3 regions of the Streptomyces sp. NPDC047061 genome follow, and region 1 is predicted to be linked to each of the others. Evidence: riboswitches for the same ligand, from Rfam matches in the RefSeq annotation. Region 1 holds a riboswitch; each other region holds the start of a gene.
What was found. A riboswitch is a leader RNA that binds a small molecule or an ion and turns the genes downstream of it on or off. The one in region 1 is predicted to bind thiamine pyrophosphate.
Positions count from the first base shown of each region.

Region 2: linked by a shared signal. The riboswitch ahead of thiC (phosphomethylpyrimidine synthase ThiC) and the one ahead of thiO (glycine oxidase ThiO) in region 1 are both predicted to bind thiamine pyrophosphate.
Region 3: linked by a shared signal. The riboswitch ahead of ABZ887_RS17260 (thiamine ABC transporter substrate-binding protein) and the one ahead of thiO (glycine oxidase ThiO) in region 1 are both predicted to bind thiamine pyrophosphate.

Region 1 is NZ_JBEYVI010000003.1:79,055-86,056, reverse strand. Features, by position in the region: gene metF (methylenetetrahydrofolate reductase [NAD(P)H]) at 1-614, opposite strand, end outside; gene thiE (thiamine phosphate synthase) at 748-1,395, opposite strand; gene ABZ887_RS06455 (Rv2175c family DNA-binding protein) at 1,428-1,793, opposite strand; gene ABZ887_RS06450 (FAD-dependent oxidoreductase) at 1,886-3,124, opposite strand; TPP riboswitch at 3,265-3,376, shown strand; gene thiO (glycine oxidase ThiO) at 3,374-4,543, shown strand; gene thiS (sulfur carrier protein ThiS) at 4,540-4,752, shown strand; gene ABZ887_RS06435 (thiazole synthase) at 4,758-5,552, shown strand; gene pknB (Stk1 family PASTA domain-containing Ser/Thr kinase) at 5,803-7,002, shown strand, end outside.
Region 2 is NZ_JBEYVI010000004.1:204,562-211,563, forward strand. Features, by position in the region: gene ABZ887_RS09450 (helix-turn-helix domain-containing protein) at 1-236, opposite strand, end outside; gene ABZ887_RS09455 (NADP-dependent oxidoreductase) at 402-1,340, shown strand; gene ABZ887_RS09460 (NUDIX hydrolase) at 1,374-1,811, shown strand; gene thiC (phosphomethylpyrimidine synthase ThiC) at 1,887-3,689, opposite strand; TPP riboswitch at 3,682-3,859, opposite strand; gene ABZ887_RS09470 (YibE/F family protein) at 3,931-5,538, shown strand; gene ABZ887_RS09475 (SsgA family sporulation/cell division regulator) at 5,709-6,146, opposite strand; gene ABZ887_RS09480 (helix-turn-helix domain-containing protein) at 6,245-7,002, opposite strand, start outside.
Region 3 is NZ_JBEYVI010000010.1:95,816-102,817, forward strand. Features, by position in the region: gene ABZ887_RS17245 (LAETG motif-containing sortase-dependent surface protein) at 1-176, shown strand, start outside; gene ABZ887_RS17250 (ABC transporter ATP-binding protein) at 256-1,281, opposite strand; gene ABZ887_RS17255 (iron ABC transporter permease) at 1,281-2,879, opposite strand; gene ABZ887_RS17260 (thiamine ABC transporter substrate-binding protein) at 2,924-4,000, opposite strand; TPP riboswitch at 4,079-4,186, opposite strand; gene rlmN (23S rRNA (adenine(2503)-C(2))-methyltransferase RlmN) at 4,230-5,336, opposite strand; gene ABZ887_RS17270 (VOC family protein) at 5,405-6,193, opposite strand; gene ABZ887_RS17275 (cytochrome P450) at 6,231-7,002, opposite strand, start outside.

The DNA of each region.
Region 1 (7,002 bases):
TCACGAAGGCGAAGGTACGACTCGGCCTGGAAGAACATCTGCGTGATGGCGTAGTCGGCGCCCGCGCGGCACTTGTCGACGAAGTGCCGGACGTCGGCGTCCCAGTCACTGGAGCGCGGGTGCATCTCCGGGAAGGCGGCGACGCCCACGCAGAAGTCGCCCGACTCCTTGATGAGCCGGACGAGTTCGGCCGCGTAGGTCAGGCCCTGCGGGTGCGCCACCCAGTCGCCCATCGGGTCGCCGGGCGGGTCGCCGCGCACCGCGAGCATGTTGCGGATCCCGGCGTCCGCGTACTGGCCGATGATGTTGCGCAGTTCGGCCAGCGAGTGGTCGACCGCGGTGAGGTGGGCGACCGGGGTGAGCGTGGTGTCGGCGACGATCTGCTCGGTCTCCTTGACCGTGCCCGCGCGGGTGGAACCGCCGGCGCCGTAGGTGACGGAGACGAAGTCGGGGGCGACCGCCTCGACCCTCCGGAGCGCGCTCCACAGGTTCCGCTCACCCTTGGGGGTCTTCGGCGCCGAGAACTCGAACGAGTACGTGGTCTTGCCGGTGGCGAGCATGTCGCGCACGGTGCGTGCGCGGTCAGTCCTGGTCGATGCGGTTCCGAGGGCCATACCCGCAGGTTAGCCAGGGGCGGGCGGTCACCCAACCGAACTCGGGATATTTGCCCGAATTGTCGAGCTCGCGTCCGGATACTGGACAAGTTTCCGGACAGCCGGACGAGCGGGGAGCCGGACAGGCAGACGGTTACGCCGACCGCAGCCGCTTGGCGAACTCGGCCGCCGCCGCGCCCGGGTCGTCGGCCGCGGTCAGCGCCCGGACCACGACCACGCGGCGGGCGCCCGCGTCCAGCACCTGGTCGAGGTTGCCGAGGTCGATGCCGCCGATGGCGAACCAGGGGCGGTCGGTGCCGAGCGCGGCGGTGTACCGCACCAGGCCGAGGCCGGGGGCGGGGCGGCCGGGCTTGGTGGGGGTGGGCCAGCAGGGGCCGGTGCAGAAGTAGTCCACGCCGTCCTGCACGGCGGCCGCGGCGGCCTCGGACTCGGCGTGCGTGGAACGGCCGATCAGGACGTCCGGGCCGAGGATCGCGCGGGCCGCCGGGACCGGCAGGTCGCCCTGGCCGAGGTGGAGCACGTCGGCGCCGGCCGCGTGGGCCACGTCGGCGCGGTCGTTGACCGCGAGCAGCTTGCCGTGCCGGGCGCAGGCGTCGGCGAACACCGCGAGGTGCTCCAGCTCCTCCGCGGCCTCCATGCCCTTGTCGCGCAGCTGCACGACGTCGACACCGCCCGCCAGGACCGCGTCCAGGAACTCCGCGAGGTCGCCCTGCTCCTTACGGGCGTCCGTGCACAGGTAGAGCCGGGCGTCGGCCAGCTGGGCGCGGGCGGTGTCGGTCATCGGTGTCCCCCGTCGATTCGGTACTGGTTGCCTCAGACGGCGAGCGCCTGGGCGCGACGCTTCACCTCCGTGCCGCGATTCTCGCTGAGCGCCTGTGCGGGGGTGCCCGGCAGGGTCTCGTCGGGAGTGAAGAGCCACTCCAGCATCTCTTCGTCGGTGAAGCCGTCGTCCCGCAGGAGCGTCAGGGTGCCGGTCAGGCCCTTGACGACCTTGTCCCCGTCGATGAAGGCGGCGGGGACGTGCAGTGCCTTGTTCTCACCACGGCGGACGGCGATGAGCTGGCCCTCCTTGACCAGCTGCCGCACGCGCGTCACCTCGACGTCCATCATCTCTGCGATGTCGGGGAGGGTGAGCCAGGCGGGGACGAGAGCATCGGTGTTTGCGTCAATCTCGGTCACGGAACAAGGGTAGGCGTTCCGCCGTGGAGGCCGCGATGGGTGGTTGTCCGGGTGCGGCGCCGTGGGGGCTGGTCGCGCAGTTCCCCGCGCCCCTATCGGGGCGCTGCAGTCGCGTCTTTCAAGGGGCGGGCGGGGTCGGACAAGGCCTCCGGGTCCATTTCGCGGCCTGCCTCGATCAGGCGGCGGCCTTGCGCCAAGTCACGGGGGCGGCCTACCGCCAGCAGGGCTACCAGGCGGTCCTCGCGGAGCCAGCAGACGCTCCAGGACGGGCCCGACGGGTCGCCGCGCCACACCAGGCGGTCGGCGGCGGCGTGGTGGCCCGCGTACTGGACGAAGCGGCCGAACTGTTCCGACCAGAAGTACGGGACCGGGTCGTAGAGCGCTTCGGACTCGCCGAGGATGTTGGCGGCGACCGTGCGCGGGCCCTGGAGGGCGTTGTCCCAGTGGTGGACCAGCAGGCGCTCGCCGTAGCGGCCGGACGGGAAGGAGGCGCAGTCGCCGACCGCGTAGACGTCCGGGGCGCTGGTGTGCAGACGGTCGTCGGCCAGCACGTCGCCGCGGGTGCCCAGCTCGATGCCGGAGCCGGCCAGCCAGGCGGTGGCGGGGCGGGCGCCGATGCCGACCACGACGGCGCCCGCGGGCAGCCGCGAGCCGTCGTCGAGCAGCACCGCGCCGGGCTCGACGCCGGCCACGCGCGCGTGGGTGCGCAGTTCGGTGCCGCTGTCCGCGTACCAGGCGGTCATCGGCGCGGCGACCTCGGCCGGGAGCGCTCCCGCGAGCGGGCGGTCGGCGGCCTCCACGACCGTCACCGCGCAGCCGGCCGCACGGGCCGCGGTGGCGAACTCGGCGCCGATCCAGCCCGCGCCGACGACCACGATGTCGTGCTGCCGGGCGAGCACCGGACGCAGCCGCTCGGCGTCGTCCAGGGTGCGCAGCAGATGGACGCCGGGCACGCCCTCGGTGCCGGGCAGCGTGATCGGCTCGGCGCCGGTGGCGAGGACCAGGACGTCGTACGGCACCGGTCCGGCCTCGGTGTCCAGCTCGTGGTCGGCGGCGCGCACGCCCAGCGCGTCGCGCCCGAGCGCCAGCTCGATGCCGAGCGCCTCGAAGTCGACCTCGAAGGCGGAGCCCTCCGACTTGCCGAGCAGCACGGCCTTGGAGAGCGGCGGCCGGTCGTACGGCTGGTGCGGCTCGGCGCCGATCAGCGTGACGGTCCCGGTGAACCCCTGTTCGCGCAGGGCGACGGCGGTCTGCACCCCGGCCATGCCCGCGCCCACGACGACCACGCGCCGCGTCTGTGACGTGCTCCGTCGCTGCGTCTGCTCGCTCACGTGATCACCATAGACAAGAACGATAGACAACTGACGAGGAGTCAGTCAGGGGCGCGGCGAGTGACCTGTTCCACAGCACTGTCCACAGCGCCGTCCGAGGCCGTCTTACAAGGGCGGAGCCCCGCGGGCTAGGGTGGCGGGGAAGCACACGCGGGAGCCCGGACGCACCGGGCTGAGAGGGAGGCTGGCGGCCTCCGACCGTACGAACCTGATCCGGGTCATGCCGGCGAAGGGAGGGGCTGGACGCCCATGTCCTCACGTACGTCAGACGTCCTTGTCATCGGGGGCGGAATCATCGGCCTGGTCACGGCCTGGCGAGCGGCTCAGCGCGGGCTCGACGTCACCGTGGTCGACCCGGCGCCCGGTGGCGGGGCCGCGCAGGTCGCGGCCGGGATGCTGGCCGCGGTCACCGAGCTGCACTACGGCGAGCAGACCCTGCTGGGGCTCAACCTGGCCTCCGCCCGTCGCTATCCCGCCTTCGCCGCCGAGCTGACCGAGCTCACCGGCCACGACCTCGGCTACCGGCGCTGCGGCACCCTCGCGGTCGCGCTGGACGCCGACGACCGCGCCCATCTGCGCGAGCTGCACGCCCTCCAGCAGCAGTCGGGCCTGGAGTCCGAGTGGCTGTCCGGGCGGGAGTGCCGACGCCTGGAGCCCATGCTCGCGCCCGGTGTGCGCGGCGGGCTGCGGGTCGACGGCGACCACCAGATCGACCCGCGCCGGCTCTCGGCCGCGCTGGTGGCCGCGTGCGAGCGGGCCGGGGTGGTGTTCCACCGCGACTGGGCCGAGCGCCTGGAGGTGGGGCGGGAGCGGGCCACCGGTGTCCGCACCCGCGCGGGTGACACCTGCGGCGCCGGGCAGGTGGTGCTCGCCGCCGGAAGTCTGAGCGGACGGCTCGCGGGCGTGCCCGACGACGTGCTGCCGCCGGTGCGGCCGGTGAAGGGGCAGGTGCTGCGGCTGACCGTGCCCGCGCGGTACGCGCCGTTCCTCAGCCGGACCGTACGGGCCGTGGTGCGCGGCGGGAACGTCTACCTGGTGCCCCGGGAGAACGGCGAGCTGGTCGTCGGCGCGACCAGCGAGGAGCTCGGCTGGGACACGACGGTCACCGCGGGCGGTGTGTACGAGCTGCTGCGCGACGCGCACGAGCTGGTCCCCGGGATCACCGAGCTGCCCCTGACCGAGACCCGGGCCGGACTGCGCCCCGGCTCCCCCGACAACGCGCCGCTGCTCGGGCCGACCCTCCTCGACGGGCTGCTGCTGGCCACCGGGCACTACCGCAACGGGGTGCTGCTCACGCCGGTCACCGGAGACGTGATGGCGGAGCTGCTGACCGGCGGCGAGCCGCCGGAGGAGGCCCGTCCGTTCACCCCGAGGCGATTCGGCACCGTTCCCGGCGTCCTTGTGGAGCAGACCGCATGACCGTCTCCGTCACCATCTCCGTCAACGGGGAGCACCGGGAGATCGCCCCGGGCACCGCTCTCGACACGCTCGTGAGGTCCCTGACCGCCGCGCCCTCCGGGGTGGCCGCGGCCGTCAACGAGACCGTCGTACCGCGCGGGCAGTGGGCGACGACCGGACTCGCCGACGGTGACCGCGTGGAAGTCCTGACCGCCGTGCAGGGAGGGTGAGCGCCGTGGCCGACGATCCCTTCGTCCTCGGGGGTACGACGTTCTCCTCCCGGTTGATCATGGGTACCGGGGGTGCGCCCAGCCTGGAGGTGCTGGAGCGGGCGCTCGTCGCGTCCGGGACCGAGCTGACGACGGTCGCGATGCGGCGGGTGGACCCGGGGGTACGGGGCTCCGTGCTGTCGGTCCTCGACCGGCTCGGGATCCGGGTGCTGCCGAACACGGCGGGGTGCTACACCGCCGGGGAGGCCGTGCTGACGGCCCGGCTGGCGCGGGAGGCGCTGGGCACCTCGCTGATCAAGCTGGAGGTCATCGCCGACGAGCGGACCCTGCTGCCGGACCCGGTCGAGCTCCTTGACGCGGCGGAGACGCTGGTGGACGACGGGTTCACGGTGCTGCCGTACACGAACGACGATCCCGTGCTGGCCCGGAAGCTGGAGGACGTGGGGTGCGCCGCGGTGATGCCGCTGGGGTCGCCGATCGGGTCCGGGCTCGGGATCCGCAACCCGCACAACTTCCAGCTGATCGTCGAACACGCGCGCGTGCCGGTGATCCTGGACGCGGGAGCCGGTACGGCGTCGGACGTGGCGCTGGCGATGGAGCTGGGGTGTGCCGGGGTGATGCTGGCGTCGGCGGTGACGCGGGCGCAGGATCCCGAGCGGATGGCTCACGCCATGCGGGCCGGGGTGGAGGCGGGGCGGCTGGCCCGGCTGGCGGGGCGGATTCCGCGTCGGTACCTCGCCGAGGCGTCCTCTCCTGCGGAGGGCCTGGCCGTGCTGGACCCCGAGCGCCCCGCGTTCTGACCGCCGGCCCGCTCCCGCCTGCTCTCCCACCCACGCACCACCCGTGACTGTTTGCCGAGAAGCGGGACTCTCCCGTGGGGGCCGAGCACCGTCGGCGTCCGCGGGTCGTGGGGGGATCGGCTCCGGCGGGGGTCGCGGGTGGGTAGGTGCATATTTCAGCCACGTGCGAAGCGTCACAGGTGCGCTGCAGTCCGCTGGGGAAAGCGGTCTCACCTGTGGGGGTGTCAGCCGGTGCTCGTACACTCGGCGGGTGGATACGACCCTTCAGGACCCCCTCGTCGGGCAGGTGCTCGACGGCCGGTATCGCGTCGACGCGCGGATCGCCGTCGGCGGGATGGCCACGGTCTACCGGGCGCTGGACGTCCGGCTGGACCGCGTGCTCGCGCTGAAGGTGATGCACCCGGCGCTCGCCGCCGACGTGTCCTTCGTGGAGCGGTTCATCCGGGAGGCCAAGTCGGTCGCCCGACTGGCCCACCCGAACGTCGTCCAGGTCTACGACCAGGGGGCCGACCGGTCGTACGTGTATCTCGCCATGGAGTACATCGCCGGCTGCACCCTGCGTGACGTGCTGCGCGAGCGCGGCGCGCTGCAGCCGCGGGCCGCGCTGGACATCCTGGAGCCGGTGCTGGCCGCGCTGGGCGCCGCGCACCGCGCCGGGTTCGTGCACCGGGACATGAAGCCCGAGAACGTGTTGATAGGGGACGACGGGCGGGTCAAGGTCGCGGACTTCGGGCTGGTGCGGTCCGTGGGCAGCTCCACCAACACGACGGGGGCCGTGCTCGGGACGGTCGCCTATCTCGCGCCCGAGCAGGTCGAGAGCGGGGCCGCCGATCCGCGCGTCGACGTGTACGCGTGCGGGGTCGTGCTCTACGAGATGCTCACCGGGGAGAAGCCGCACGACGGGGACTCGCCCGCGATCATCCTGTACAAGCATCTGCACGAGGACGTGCCGGCCCCCTCCGCCGTCGTGCCGGGGCTCGCCTACGAGCTGGACGAACTGGTCGCCCGTGGCACCGCCCGGGATCCCGGGGTGCGGCCGTACGACGCCGTCGCGCTGCTCGCCCTGCTGCGGCAGGCCCGGAGCACGCTCGGCGCCGAGCAGCTGGACGCCGTGCCGCCGCAGGCGCTGGCGCAGGCGCACGACATCGGCGAGGACCGGACCAGTGTCATACCCCGGTCGTTGACGGTGCCCCGGCCGCTGCCCGTCAACGAGGAGGACGAGCGGGCCGAGGCAGTGCTGCGGACCAGCCGGTTCGAGGCGCCGCCGGTGCCGGACCGGCGGCGCGGGGGCCGTCGGTCCCGGCGCGGGCTGCTGACGCTGGTCGTCGCCGTACTGATCGTCCTCGGCGCGGGCGCCGGCGTCTGGTACATCAACTCCGGGCAGTTCACGAAGGTCCCGCCGCTGCTGTCGAAGACCGAGACCCAGGCCACCGCACGCCTGAAGGAGGCC
Region 2 (7,002 bases), on a different contig from region 1:
CGCGTCAGCAGTCCCTCCCGCTCCAGCGCGCGCAGGGTCTGCGTCAGCACCTTCGGCGTCACGCCGTCCAGCCGTCTGCGCAGCTCCGCGAACCGCATGGGCCGGCCGTCCGCAAGGGCCACCAGCACCAGCATGGTCCACTTGCCGGCGATCACGTCCAGCACGGCACGGGTGGGGCAGTCGCGCAGGAAGACGTCCACGCCGCCGTGTTCTCTCAGGTCGAAGCCGGTATCCATGAGGAACCTCGATATCAGGAAAGTGCCTTCTTCCACAGGGCAGTTGCCGAGGTCGAGCATGGAACGCGCCGCGGCCGCCGCGGCCACCACAACGACCACAACGACCGCGACCCGCCGCTGCCCTCCGCGGCCTGCCGCTACCCGTCGCCGAGGAGCTCTGATCCGATGTCCGCCCGTATGCATGCCGTCGTCCAGTCCGTGTTCGGTGGTCCCGAGACGCTGGAGTACGCCGAGACCGGCATACCGGAGCCGGGCCCCGGAGAGGTCCTGCTGCGGGTCGCCGGGGCCGGGGTGAATCCCGGCGACGCGGTGCTCCGCTCCGGCCGGGTGCCGGAGCTGGTCGAGCTGCCGTGGACGCCGGGCAACGATGTCGCCGGCACCGTGGAGCGGGTCGGCGAGGGCGTGACACGGTTCGCCCCGGGCGACAGGGTGTACGGCATGCTGCCGGTCTCCCGGCGCGGTGCGTACGCAGAGTTCACCGCCGTACCGGCCGGGGCGCTGGCCCCCGCTCCCGGGAACGTCGATCTGGCGGTCGCGGGTGCCGTCCCCCTCGCCGCGGTGACCGCCTGGCAGGCACTGGCCGTGCTGGCGCGGGTCCGGCCCGGTGACCGGGTGCTCATCCATGCGGCGGCCGGTGGCGTCGGCCATGTCGCGGTGCAGCTGGCCAAGGAGCTGGGGGCGTACGTCATCGGCACGGCCCGGGGTGGCCGGCACGACCTGCTGCGCGGGCTGGGTGCCGACGAGCTGATCGACTACACGACCACCGGCTTCGAGTCCGCCGTGGCTCCGGTGGACACGGTTCTGGACCTGGTCGGCGGGTCCTACGGGCCGCGCTCCCTGGATGTGCTGCGCCCCGGCGGCCTGCTCGTCGGTGCGTCGATCGACCCGGGAACGGACGAACGCCAGGCGGCCGAGCGCGGGATGCGCTACGTGTGGGTCACTGCCGCCCCCTCCGGTGAGCTGCTGGAACGGATCACGGAACGTATCGAGGCGGGCAGGCTGCGGATACTCGTCCAGGACACCTACCCGCTGTCCGAGGCCGCCGAGGCCCACCGCGCGATCGAGGCCGGCCGCACCACCGGAAAGCTCGTCCTGATCCCGTGAAAGGCACTGCCGTCCCCCTATGAAGGTCCGTCCATGAAGCTCCGTCACAAGGTGCGCGTGGTCCTGCTCGACGGTGACCACCTGGTTCTCCTGCGCCGGGGATGGCCGGGTGGCTCCCCGTACTGGACGACGGTGGGCGGCGGCGTAGAACCCGACGACGCCGGTCTCGAAGCGGCACTGCGCCGCGAGGTCATGGAGGAGATCGGCGCCACGATCGGCCCCGCCACGCCTCTCCTGACCGTGACCGAACCGGGCGGGACGCTCACCGTCACCCAGCACTTCTTCCTCGCCGACCTGCTGGACATGGACCAGGACCGCCGCGACGGCCCCGAGGTGGACGCCCCCGACACCGGCGACTTCGAGCCGGTCCGGATCCCGCTGGACCTCACCGCCGTGACCGCACTCGACCTGAACCCACCCGAACTCGCCGCGTACGTGCCGGCCCACGCCGAGGCATGGCGAGCCCGGTAGCCGGGGCGGTCCCGACGGCCGGGCCGTGTGCCGAAGCCCGCTTCCCGAGCCTCCGGCACACTCCCGGGTCCGCCCTCAGTCCGCGATCGGCAGATACACCCGGTTCCCCGCAGCCGCGAACTCCTTCGACTTCTGAGCCATCCCCGCCTCGACCTCGTCCCGACTCCCGCCGTGCTCGCGCCGGATGTCCTGCGAGATCTTCATCGAGCAGAACTTCGGCCCGCACATCGAGCAGAAGTGGGCCGTCTTCGCCGGCTCCGCCGGCAGGGTCTCGTCGTGGAACTCTCGGGCCGTGTCCGGGTCCAGGGCGAGGTTGAACTGGTCCTCCCACCGGAACTCGAAGCGGGCGTCGGACAGCGCGTCGTCCCACTCCTGCGCGCCCGGGTGGCCCTTGGCGAGGTCGGCCGCGTGGGCGGCGATCTTGTAGGTGATGACGCCGGTCTTGACGTCGTCCCGGTTGGGCAGGCCCAGGTGCTCCTTGGGTGTGACGTAGCAGAGCATCGCCGTGCCCCACCAGGCGATCATCGCGGCACCGATGCCGGAGGTGATGTGGTCGTACGCCGGTGCGACGTCCGTGGTCAGCGGGCCGAGCGTATAGAACGGAGCTTCATCGCAGATCTCCTGCTGAAGGTCGATGTTCTCCTTGATCTTGTGCATCGGGACATGGCCCGGGCCCTCGATCATCGTCTGTACGTGGAAACGCTTCGCGATCCGGTTGAGTTCCCCGAGCGTGCGCAACTCCGCGAACTGGGCCTCGTCGTTGGCGTCCGCGATGGAGCCGGGGCGCAGGCCGTCGCCCAGGGAGTACGTGACGTCGTAGGCGGCGAGGATCTCGCAGAGTTCCTCGAAGTTCTCGTACAGGAACGACTCCTTGTGGTGCGCGAGGCACCAGGCCGCCATGATCGAGCCGCCGCGCGAGACGATGCCGGTCTTGCGGTTGGCGGTGAGCGGCACGTACGGGAGGCGTACGCCCGCGTGGACGGTCATGTAGTCCACGCCCTGCTCGGCCTGTTCGACGACCGTGTCCTTGTAGATCTCCCAGGTCAGTTCCTCGGCCCTGCCGTCGACCTTCTCCAGGGCCTGGTACAGCGGCACCGTGCCGATGGGGACGGGGGAGTTGCGCAGCACCCACTCGCGGGTGGTGTGGATGTTGCGGCCGGTGGAGAGGTCCATGACCGTGTCGGCGCCCCAGCGGGTCGCCCAGGTCATCTTCTCGACCTCCTCCTCGATGGAGGAGGTGACCGCGGAGTTGCCGATGTTGGCGTTGACCTTTACCAGGAACCGCTTGCCGATGATCATCGGCTCGATCTCCGGGTGGTTGACGTTGGCGGGCAGTACGGCCCTGCCCGCCGCGATCTCCTCGCGGACCACCTCGGGAGAAACGTTCTCGCGGATGGCCACGTACTCCATCTCCGGGGTGATCTCACCCCGGCGGGCGTACGCGAGCTGCGTCACCGCCTCGCCGTCCCGGCTGCGGCGCGGCTGGCGCGGGCGGCCCGGGAAGACCGCGTCCAGGTTGCGCAGGCCACCACGCGGCGAGGTGTGCTTGATCCCGTCGTCCTCGGGACGGACGGGCCGGCCCGCGTACTCGGCGGTGTCGCCGCGGGCGATGATCCAGTTCTCCCGCAGCGGCGGCAGGCCCCTGCGGACGTCGGTCTCGACGAGCGGATCGGTGTACGGGCCCGAGGTGTCGTAGAGCGTGACCGACTGCCCGTTGGTGAGGTGCACCTGACGGACCGGCACCCGCAGATCGGGGCGGGTGCCCTCGACATACCCCTTGTGCCAGCCGATGGACTTCCCGGCCTCCGGGGACTTTTCACCCGAAATGGGCTGTTCGTCCTGACTGAAGGCAGGCGTGCGTGCGTCCTTGTTGGTCATGAGACCTACTCCCTACGCCGGCATTACCCGGTAACAGGTTCGGCGGTCGACGCAGCGGCTTCCGTCGGGCGGCGTTTCCTGTGAAACATCACTCGTTCCACGTGAAACATCGCGAATACGGAGGTCAGCGCCCTCTCAGCCCGGTGCTCCGAGCTCCCGCGTGTGCAAAGGTGCCTCCACGCTAGCGTCAATTCGGGCGCGGTGAACAGAGGGCCCCTGCCGTTCTTGCGATGATCGGGCGGTGACCTCGACACAGCAGCACCCCTATCCGCCGCCCGAGCCGCGGCGCGGCAACGGCGCCGCGCAGGGCGGCGGACCCGGCCACGGGGGCCATGGTGCCGGTGACGGACACACCCACGGTCAGGGCGAGCAGTACGACCAGGGGCACGCCCTCAGCCACACCCACCATCACGACAACGGCCAGGCCCCCGGTCACAGTCACGGCCACGGAGAGGCCCATGGCCATGCGGCCAACGGCCGGCCCCATGGCCATGCGCCCGGTCCGAGCACCGGCCAGAGCGGCTCCGGGCCCGGCGGTGGTCACGGCCACTCGCACGGGCACAGCCACAGCCACGGCCCCGCCGCACCCGTCTCCAAGCATCTGCGCAAGGTCATCGCGGCGATCCTGATCCCCTTCACCGCCGCGGTCGCGGTCGGCCTGGTGGTGCTGTGGCCCGGCGGTGCCCCGCCGCACGAGCGCACCGGCGTCGGCTTCGACCGCCAGACGCAGGCGGCGACGGTCACCAAGGTCGTCTCGGTCAGCTGCAAGTCGGTCAACGCCTCCGGCGGCGGCTCGGCCGGAGACACCTCCACCGCCGACGGCACTTCCTCGAAGGAGGAGGGAGACACCTGCAAGAAGGCCACGGTCCGGGTCGACGCCGGCAAGGACAAGGGCCGTACCTTCACCGAGATCGTGCAGCCCGACCAGTCGCGGCAGTTGCACGAGGGCGAGAAGGTCGTGGCCGCGTACGAGCCCTCCGCGCCCAAGGACCTCCAGTACTCCGTCACCGACGTGAACCGGAAGTTCCCGATGGCGCTGCTGGCCGGGATCTTCGCGCTCGCCGTGGTGGTGGTGGGCCGGCTGCGCGGTGTGATGGCGCTGGTCGCGCTGGCGGTCAGCTTCCTGGTGCTGACCCTGTTCATCCTGCCGGGAATCCTGCAGGGATCGAACCCGCTGCTGATGGCGGTGGTCGGGTCGAGCGCCATCATGCTGATCGCCCTGTACATCTGCCACGGGCTGTCGGCCCGGACCTCGGTGGCCGTGCTCGGCACACTGGTCTCGCTGTGCCTGATCGGACTGCTCGGCTCGGAGTTCATCGACTGGGCCGCGCTCACCGGCAACACCGACGACAACACCGGCCTGATCCACGGCCTGTACCCGTCGATCGACATGAGCGGTCTGCTGCTGGCCGGTGTCATCATCGGCTCGCTGGGTGTCCTGGACGACGTGACGGTGACCCAGACCTCGGCCGTCTGGGAACTGCACGAGGCCAACCCGACCATGGGCTGGCGCGGGCTGTACCGGGCGGGCATCCGCATCGGCCGTGACCACATCGCGTCCGTCGTCAACACCCTCGTTCTGGCTTATGCGGGTGCCGCGCTGCCGCTGCTGCTGCTCTTCTCGATCGCGCAGAGCAGTGTGGCCACGGTCGCCAACAGCGAGCTGGTCGCCGAGGAGATCGTGCGCACCCTGGTCGGCTCGATCGGCCTGGTCGCCTCGGTGCCGGTCACCACGCTGCTCGCGGCCCTGGTGGTGTCCGCCGACCGGCCGGGCACGGAGACAGCCGTGTCCGTGGAGCCCGCGCCGACCGCGGCACGGGCCGGACGGGGACGGCGCCGGAAGCGGTGAGGCGCGGTGGACGGCCCGGGAGGAGGCCGTCCACGAGGCACGAGGTGAGGCACGGACGGTCCGCATGAGAAGAAGCGTGCCGGCAGGGGCCTCGCACCGGACGCGCAGAAGCGTTCCTGCGCGTCCTCACGCGGCTCGGCGGAGCGGCGTGCGCCCCGTGCCGTAACGCTTCAGCCGGCGCTCTGTTCCTCGGCCAGGATGCGGTCCAGGGCCTCGTCGAGGTGGGCGTCGAAGTCGGCGAGTGAACCCTCCTGGCCGAGCGGCACCAGCTTGTCCGTACGGTCGAGGAAAGCCACCAACGGAGGTGCGGAGGACCGGAACACCGCCTGGTCGCCGCCGACCTGAAGCCGGATCAGCACCTCGCCCAGCACCTCGGAATCGGCGGGCGCGATGTGCACATCGCCCTCGCCGCACGGCCGCCCCACCCCGTCGATCAGCAGCTCCCGGCCGAAGGCCCAGGTCACCGGCGCATCCCCGGGCAGGTGGAAGGTGAGCCGGACGGCATAGGGATCACAGGTCTCGTAGCGCAACTCCACGGGGATGCGGAAGGAGAGCTCCTCCGAGACGAGAAAGCTCATCATGACTTCTGCTTGTACGGACTCGCGCATTGCCTACCCCGTCATATGACACCGACTGGCCGGGATTTATCCCTTGATGGTGGTCAAATCTTGCTGAAAGTACACGGGAGATCACAAGGAGTGAGTTTTCAGATACTGATAGCGATCGCCAGGGACCCCAGATGCCGGCCCACTTCGCCTTGCAACTGCCGGACGGCGGGCAGCAGCCGGTCGGCCTGGTGGAGAGGGAGGGAGACGGCGATCGTGGCGGCCGTGGTGCCGACGGTGAGGGGGATCGCCGCACACACCGTCCCCAGTGCGTACTCCTGGCGCTCCACCACCGGTTCCATCCGCCGCGTCCGCTCCAGCCGCCGCAGCAGGGTCTGGTCGTCACGGACCGTGTACGGGGTGAGGGGTCGCACCGGATAGCGGCCGAGATGGTCGCGGCGGACGTCCTCGTCCAGCTGGGAGAGCAGACACTGGCCGATGGCGTGCGCGTGCCCGGTCTCGCGGAAGCCGGCCCACTCCTCGACCGCCGGAGTCCCCGGGGAGTCGGAGACGCACATGACCTCGATCTCGCCGTCCCGGTACATGGCGTAGTACACCGGGACACCGATCGAATCGCGCCAGTGGGCGAGGGTGTCGGCGACCGCGCTGCGACGTTTCTGCTGCGCCCCGCTGCTGCTCAGCCGCTCCGCCGCCTCACCGAGGAAGAACAGCCCCTTGTCGCGGCGCAGGTAGCCCTCGTGAACGAGGGTGCGCAGCAGGTGGTAGGCGGTGGGCAGCGCGAGGCCGGTCTCCCGGGCCAGTTGTTTGGCGGGTGCGCCGTGCGCGTGTCCGGCGACGCACTCCAGCAGGCGCATCGCGCGCTGCACGGAGCCGATGAGCGTGGCCGAGTGTGGCTGTG
Region 3 (7,002 bases), on a different contig from region 1:
CGGCGTCCACGTCGGACAACGCCCCGTCCCCGGCCGTCGGTGAGTCGAACCTCGCCGAGACCGGTGCCAACTCCAACACCGGCCTGATCGCCGGTATCGCCGCCGCGCTCGTGGCGGTCGGCGGTGGCGCGGTCTGGTTCGGCATGCGCCGTCGTGGCGCGCACAGCGCCAACTGACGCACCTCACACTCGTACATCGTCGAGGCCCGTCCCCGTATCCCCGGGGGACGGGCCTCGGCCGTACCCGCGCACGCGGTCAGTCCAGTACGACGGTCTCCGCCGCGTCGAACTCGACGCCCACCGCGTCCCCGGCCTCGGGTGCCTCCCGCAGCGCGCAGGCCGCCGCCAGACGGGGGCCGCCGCCGTCCCGGGGCTGGAGGTGGACGGTGACATGGGTGCCCTGGAAGGTGCGCGCGGCCACCGTGCAGGGCAGCCCCGCGTCGGCGGCGACCAGCCGTACGCCGGCCGGCCGTACGAGCAGGGTCCGCGTCCCCTGCCCGGAGCCCTCGGGCACCGGCACCTTCCCCCACGGCGTCACCGCGACCGTTCCCTCGACGGTCGCCGGGACCACGTTGTCGAAGCCGAGGAAGCGGGCCACGAACTCGTCCGCGGGCCGCTGCCAGACGTCGAGGGGCGTGCCGGACTGGGCGATCCGCCCGTCCCGCATCACCACCACCCGGTCGGCCAGCGCGAACGCCTCGCCCTGGTCGTGCGTCACGGCGAGCACGGTGGTGCCCAACCGCCCGAACAGCTCCCGGAGTTCGACCACGAGCCGCTCCCGCAGCGAGCGGTCGAGCTGCCCGAGGGGTTCGTCGAGCATCAGCAGCCGGGGCCGGGGCGCCAGCGCCCGGGCGAGCGCCACCCGCTGCTGCTCCCCGCCGGAGAGCCCGGCGACGGCCCGGCGGGCCGCACCCGGAAGCCCCACCAGCTCCAGCAACTCACCGACCCGCTCGGCCTGTTGTGCTTTCCCTTCGCCGCGCATCCGGAGCCCGAAGGCCACGTTCCCGCCCACGTCCCGCTGCGGGAACAGCTGGTGGTCCTGGAACATCAGCCCGACCCCCCGCCGATGCGCGGGCACCCGAGCCTGGTCGTGCCCGTCGAGCAGCACCCGCCCGGAGCCCAGCGGTTGCAGCCCGGCCACCGCCCGCAGCAGCGTCGACTTGCCGCTTCCGCTCGGCCCGAGCACGCACACCACCTCCTGCTGGGCGACTTCGAGATCGACGGCGTCCAGCACGGCCCGACCACCGAACCGCACGGTGGCCGCGTCGAGAGTCAGCAGCATCAGAACTCCCCCGTCCGGTCGGTCCGCAGCCGCTCCAGGACCAGCAGCGCCACCGCGCACACCACCATCAGAATCGTGGAAAGGGCCATCGCCTGGCCGTAGTTGAGATCACCGGGGCGGGACAGCAGCCGGGCCACGGCGACCGGCAGGGTCGGGTTGTCCGGCCGCGCGATGAACACCGTCGCGCCGAACTCCCCCAGCGACACGGCGAACCCGAACCCCGCCGCGATCAGCAGCGCCCGGCGCACCATCGGCAGGTCGACCTCCCGCCACACCCGCCACGGCGCGGCCCCGAGCACGGCCGCCGCCTCCCGCAGCCGCTCGTCCACGGCCCGCAGCACGGGCAGCATGGTCCGTACGACGAAGGGGACGCCGACCAGCGCCTGGGCGAGCGGGACCAGGATCCAGGACTGACGCAGATCCAGCGGCGGCTTGTCGAGCGCGATCAGGAAGCCGAAGCCGACGGTCACCGCGGACACCCCGAGCGGCAGCATCAGCAGCGCGTCGAACCCCCGCACCAGCCGCCCCGCGTCCCGCCGGGCCAGTGCGGCGGCGGCGAGTCCGCCGATCACCACCGCGATGGCGGTGGCCGCGACCGCGTACTCCAGGGAATTGACCACCGACTCGATCGGCGCGACCAGGAAGGTCCCGCCGTCCGCGTCGCCCAGCGCCCGGTAGTACCCGAACCCCCCGTCCAGCGACCGCCGCACCAGCACGGCCAGCGGCAGCACGAGCAGCACGGCGATGGTGGCCAGGACCCCGGCGAGCAGCGCCCACTGCCCGGCCCCGCGCGGCCGGCGTGCCGTCACCGACGGGTCCACCAGTCGCAGGGCGCTCTCCCGCCGCCGTACCGTCCACGCGTGCACGGCGAGGATCGCGCCGACCGCCACGAACTGCACGATCGTCAGGACGGCGGCCGTGGAGAGGTCGAAGATCTCGGAGGTCTGCCGGTAGATCTCCACTTCGAGGGTGGAGAAGGTGGGCCCGCCGAGGATCTGCACCACGCCGAAGGAGGTGAAGGTGAACAGGAACACCATCAGCGCGGCGGCGGCCACGGCGGGCGCGAGCGCGGGCAGCGTGACCTTCCGCCAGGCGCCCAGCGGGGAGGCGCCGAGCATCCGGGCGGCCTCCTCCTGCCGGGGGTCCAGCTGGGCCCAGAGCCCGCCCACGGTCCGTACGACGACCGCGTAGTTGAAGAAGACGTGCGCCAGCAGGATCGCCCAGACGGTGGTGTCGAGCCGTACCCCCCACCACTCGTCCAGCAGCCCGCCGCGCCCGACGAGCGCGAGGAAGGCGGTCCCCACCACGACCGTCGGCAGCACGAAGGGAACCGTCACCACGGCCCGCAGCACCTGCTTGCCCGGGAAGTCGAGGCGGGCGAAGACATGGGCGGCGGGCAGCGCGGCCAGCAGGGTGAGCGCGGTGGAGGCGAGCGCCTGCCAGGTGGTGAACCAGAGCACGTGCCGGATGTCGGACTGGCCGAGGACGTCGGCGATCCGCCCGAGCCGCCAGACCCCGTCGACCTTCAGGCCGCGGCTGACGATCGCGGCGACCGGCCAGGCGAAGAAGACGCCGAAGAACGCGACGGGCACGAGCATCAGCCCGAGCCGCGCCGCGCTCCCCGAACGGCCCTTGTGCGGGGCTACTTCAGTACGAGTGACGTCCACGTCTTGACCCACTGGTCACGGTTGGCGGCGATCTTGTCGGGCGCCATGGTCTCGGGATCCTGGGCGGCGGGCCCGTACTTCGTGAACTCGGCGGGCACGCTCGCGCCCTTCACCACCGGGTACACGAACATGTTCAGCGGCATGTCCTCCTGGAACTCCCTGGAGACCAGGAAGTCGATGAGCGCCTTGCCGCCCTTGGTGTTCCCGGCGTTGCTCAGCAGTCCCGCGAACTCGATCTGCCGGAAACAGGTGCCGGTCGCGACGCCGGTGGGCGCGGTGCTCGGCTTCGGATCGGCGTAGATGACCTCGGCGGGCGGCGAGGAGGCGTACGACACGACGAGCGGCCGGTCGCCGCCCGCCTTCTTCCCGCCGGCCGAGCCGGAGAACTCCTCGTTGTAGGCCTGCTCCCAGCCGTCGACGACCTTGACGCCGTTGGCCTTGAGCTGCTTCCAGTAGCCCTGCCATCCGCTGTCCCCGTACTGCGCCGCGGACCCGAGCAGGAAGCCGAGCCCCGGCGAGGAGGTGGACGCGTTCTCGGTGACGAGGAGGTTCTTGTACTGGGGCTTGACGAGGTCGGCGTACGACGTCGGCGGGGTCAGCTTGTGCTTGCTGAAGTACGCCTTGTCGTAGTTGACGCAGATGTCGCCGTAGTCGATGGGCGTGACCCGGTGCTCGGCCGCGTCGAGTTGGTACGCCGTACCGACCGTGTCGAGCCCCTTCGCCGCGTACGGCTGGAAGAGACCGTTGTCGAGGGCCCTGGAGAGCAGGGTGTTGTCGACGCCGAAGAAGACGTCGCCCTGCGGGTTGTCCTTGGTCAGGATCGCCTTGTTGACGGCCTGCCCGGCGTCACCGTCCTTGAGGACCCTGACCTTGTAGCCGGACTGCTTCTCGAAGTCCTGGAGCACGTTCTTGGAGACGGCCCACGAGTCGTGGCTGACGAGGGTGACGGTCTTGGAGTCGGAGCCGGACCCGCTGTCCGACGACGAGCACGCGGACAGCGTCACGAGCCCGAGCCCGACCGCCGCGGCCACGAAGGTTCTGGTGTGCCTGATGTGCACTGGTTCATTCCTCCTGGAGTTGACCAGGAAGAGACGCGGCCCTGCCCGCGGTGTGCGGGCAGGGCGCAACAGCTTGAGTGATGACCGAACTTCCTACCCAGAATGACCTGGGCGAGGTTCAGAGGGTCTGCGGCCCGGTTGCCGCACTCTCAGCGCTGTGGCGCTCCCCTGTCGGATTATGAAGATGTGTTGGCCAGATCCTACCGCTCGGTGTCCAGGGCGGTTACCTCTCGGTGGCCGCGAGCTGACCACAGGCGCCGTCGATCTCCTGGCCCCGGGTGTCCCGGACGGTGACCGGTACCCCGTGCGCCTCGATCGCCTCGACGAACGCCTTCTCGTCCTCCGGCCGCGACGCGGTCCACTTCGAACCCGGCGTCGGGTTCAGCGGGATGAGGTTGACGTGCACGGGCTTGCCCTTGAGCAGGCGCCCCAGCCGGTCCCCCCGCCAGGCCTGGTCGTTGATGTCGCGGATGAGCGCGTACTCGATGCTGAGCCGCCGCCCGCTCTTCTCGACGTACTCGAAGCCGGCGTCTAGGACCTCGCGCACCTTCCACCGCGTGTTCACGGGGACGAGGGTGTCGCGCAGTTCGTCGTCGGGGGCGTGCAGCGAGATCGCGAGCCGGCACTTGAAGCCCTCGTCGGCGAACCGGTGGATGGCCGGGACGAGTCCGACGGTCGAGACGGTGATCCCGCGCTGCGAGAGCCCCAGTCCGTCCGGCGCCGGATCGGTGAGCGCCCGGATGGCGCCGACCACCCGCTTGTAGTTGGCGAGCGGCTCCCCCATCCCCATGAAGACGATGTTGGACAGCCGCGCGGGCCCGCCGGGCACCTCGCCGTCCCGGAGCGCCCGCATCCCGTCGACGATCTGATGGACGATCTCGGCGGTCGACAGGTTCCGGTCGAGCCCCGCCTGTCCGGTCGCGCAGAACGGGCAGTTCATCCCGCAGCCGGCCTGCGAGCTGATGCACATGGTCACCCGGTCCGGGTAGCGCATCAGCACCGACTCGACGAGCGTCCCGTCGAAGAGCTTCCACAGCGTCTTGCGGGTCGTCCCCTCGTCGGTCGACAGATGCCGCACGACGGTCATCAGCTCGGGGAACAGCGCCTCCCGCAGCTTGTCCCGCGAGCCGGCCGGGATGTCCGTCCACTGCTCGGGGTCGTGCGCGTACCGCGCGAAGTAGTGCTGCGAGAGCTGCTTGGCACGAAACGGCTTCTCCCCGACCTCGGCCACCGCGTCCTTGCGCTCGGCGGGCGAGAGATCGGCGAGATGCCGCGGCGGCTTCTTGGCTCCGCGCGGCGCGACGAAAGTGAGTTCTCCGGGCTTAGGCATAACCCAACCAGTGTCGCAGATCAACTGCGGTGGCCCGCGACCGTGGGTTTCGGCGGGAGTCCGGGGGCTCAGCGCCCGGCGGTCGTGATGATGGCGAGGAGGGCGCCGAAGGGGTCGAGGAACATGGCGAAGCGGCCGATGCCCGGGGCTTCGGTGACCGGGATGAGGACGGTGGCTCCGGCCCCGGTGGCCCTGGCCAGCGTGGCGTCGCAGTCGGTCACCTCGAAGTACGGGTGCCACTCCGGGGTGGATCCGGCGTCGAGGTTGGCCTGGGGCAGCTGCATCAGCCCGCCGTGGGCCGCCGCCGGGCCTGCGCCGGCCGGGGTGAGGATCGTGTAGGTCAGCCCCGGGCCCATCGGCACGTCGCGGGTCTGCCAGGAGAAGACCGACTCGTAGAAGGCCTTCGCCGCGCTCGCGTCGGTGGTGTACAGCTCCGTTCTGGCGAGGCTGCCGGGGACCGCGACGAGGTCCAGGCCCTGGGTGTCGCCCGGCTGCCAGACCGCGAAGTCCGCGCCGGTGGGGTCGGTGAAGGCGGCCGCCCGGCCGGCGGTGAAGACGTCCGCCGGGGCGACCCGGACGGAGCCGCCCGTCTGTTCCACGGCCTTGGCGGTGGCGTCGGCGTCCGGGGTGTGGAAGTACACCGTCCAGGACGGGCTCGCGCCCTCCTCGGTGAGCGGGCCGATCCCTGCGAGCGTCCCGCCGTCCTGCTCGAAGAAGCCGTAGCCGCCGGCCTCCGGTCCGGCCGACCGGTGCTGCCAGCCGAAGACGGCGGAGTAGAAGGCGGCGCTCGCGTCGGTGTCGGGGGTGCCCACGTCGAGCCAGTTCGGGGCGCCGGGAACGTACTGGGTGGTCAGCATGGCGGGGTCCTCCTCGGCCGTCCGCGGCCGTCTTCGCTCACCAGGTCACGGGCAGCGTACGCGGTCCCCGGATCAGGCCCTGGCGCTGGAACTCGACCTCCTCGGGAGGTACCGCCAGGCGGATGTCCGGGAAGCGCGCGAGGACCGAGCCGATCATGGTCTCGGCCTCCATGCGGGCCATGATCGCGGCCATACAGTGGTGGGGGCCGTGGCCGAAGGCCAGGTGGGGGCCGTTGGTGCGGTCGAAGTCCAGGTCGTCGGGGTCGGTGAAGACCGCGGGGTCGCGGTTGGCGGCGACATAGGCGTTGTAGACGACCTCGCCGGCCCGGATCAGCTGGCCGCCGACCTCGACGTCCTCGACGGCGACGCGCGGGATGCCGACGCCGTTGCGGTGCGGGACGTAGCGGAACAGCTCGTCCACGGCCTTGGGGAGCAGCTCCGGCTCACGGCGCAGCCGGTCCAGGTGCTTGGGGTGGGTGAGCAGCGCGTACATCATCGAGCCGCTGTTGTTGCGGACCGCGTGGCCACCGCTGACCTGGATGGCGGTGGCCAGGGAGATCGCCTCGTCGCCGGTGATCTCGCCGTCCGCGGTGGCCTGGGCCAGCACCCCGGCGAGGTCCTCGCGGGGCTCCTCGCGGCGGCTCTGCAGCAGCTCGGAGATCCGGGCCCGGGTGGTGCGGGCGGCCTCCCGGGCGCGCGCCTCGGCGTCGGGGCCCGCGGAGAGCAGCGCCTCGCCGGTGGCCGCCCAGCGGTGCCAGTCCTTCTCGTCGACGCCGAGGAAGTCACGGATCACGGCGATCGGGAAGGGG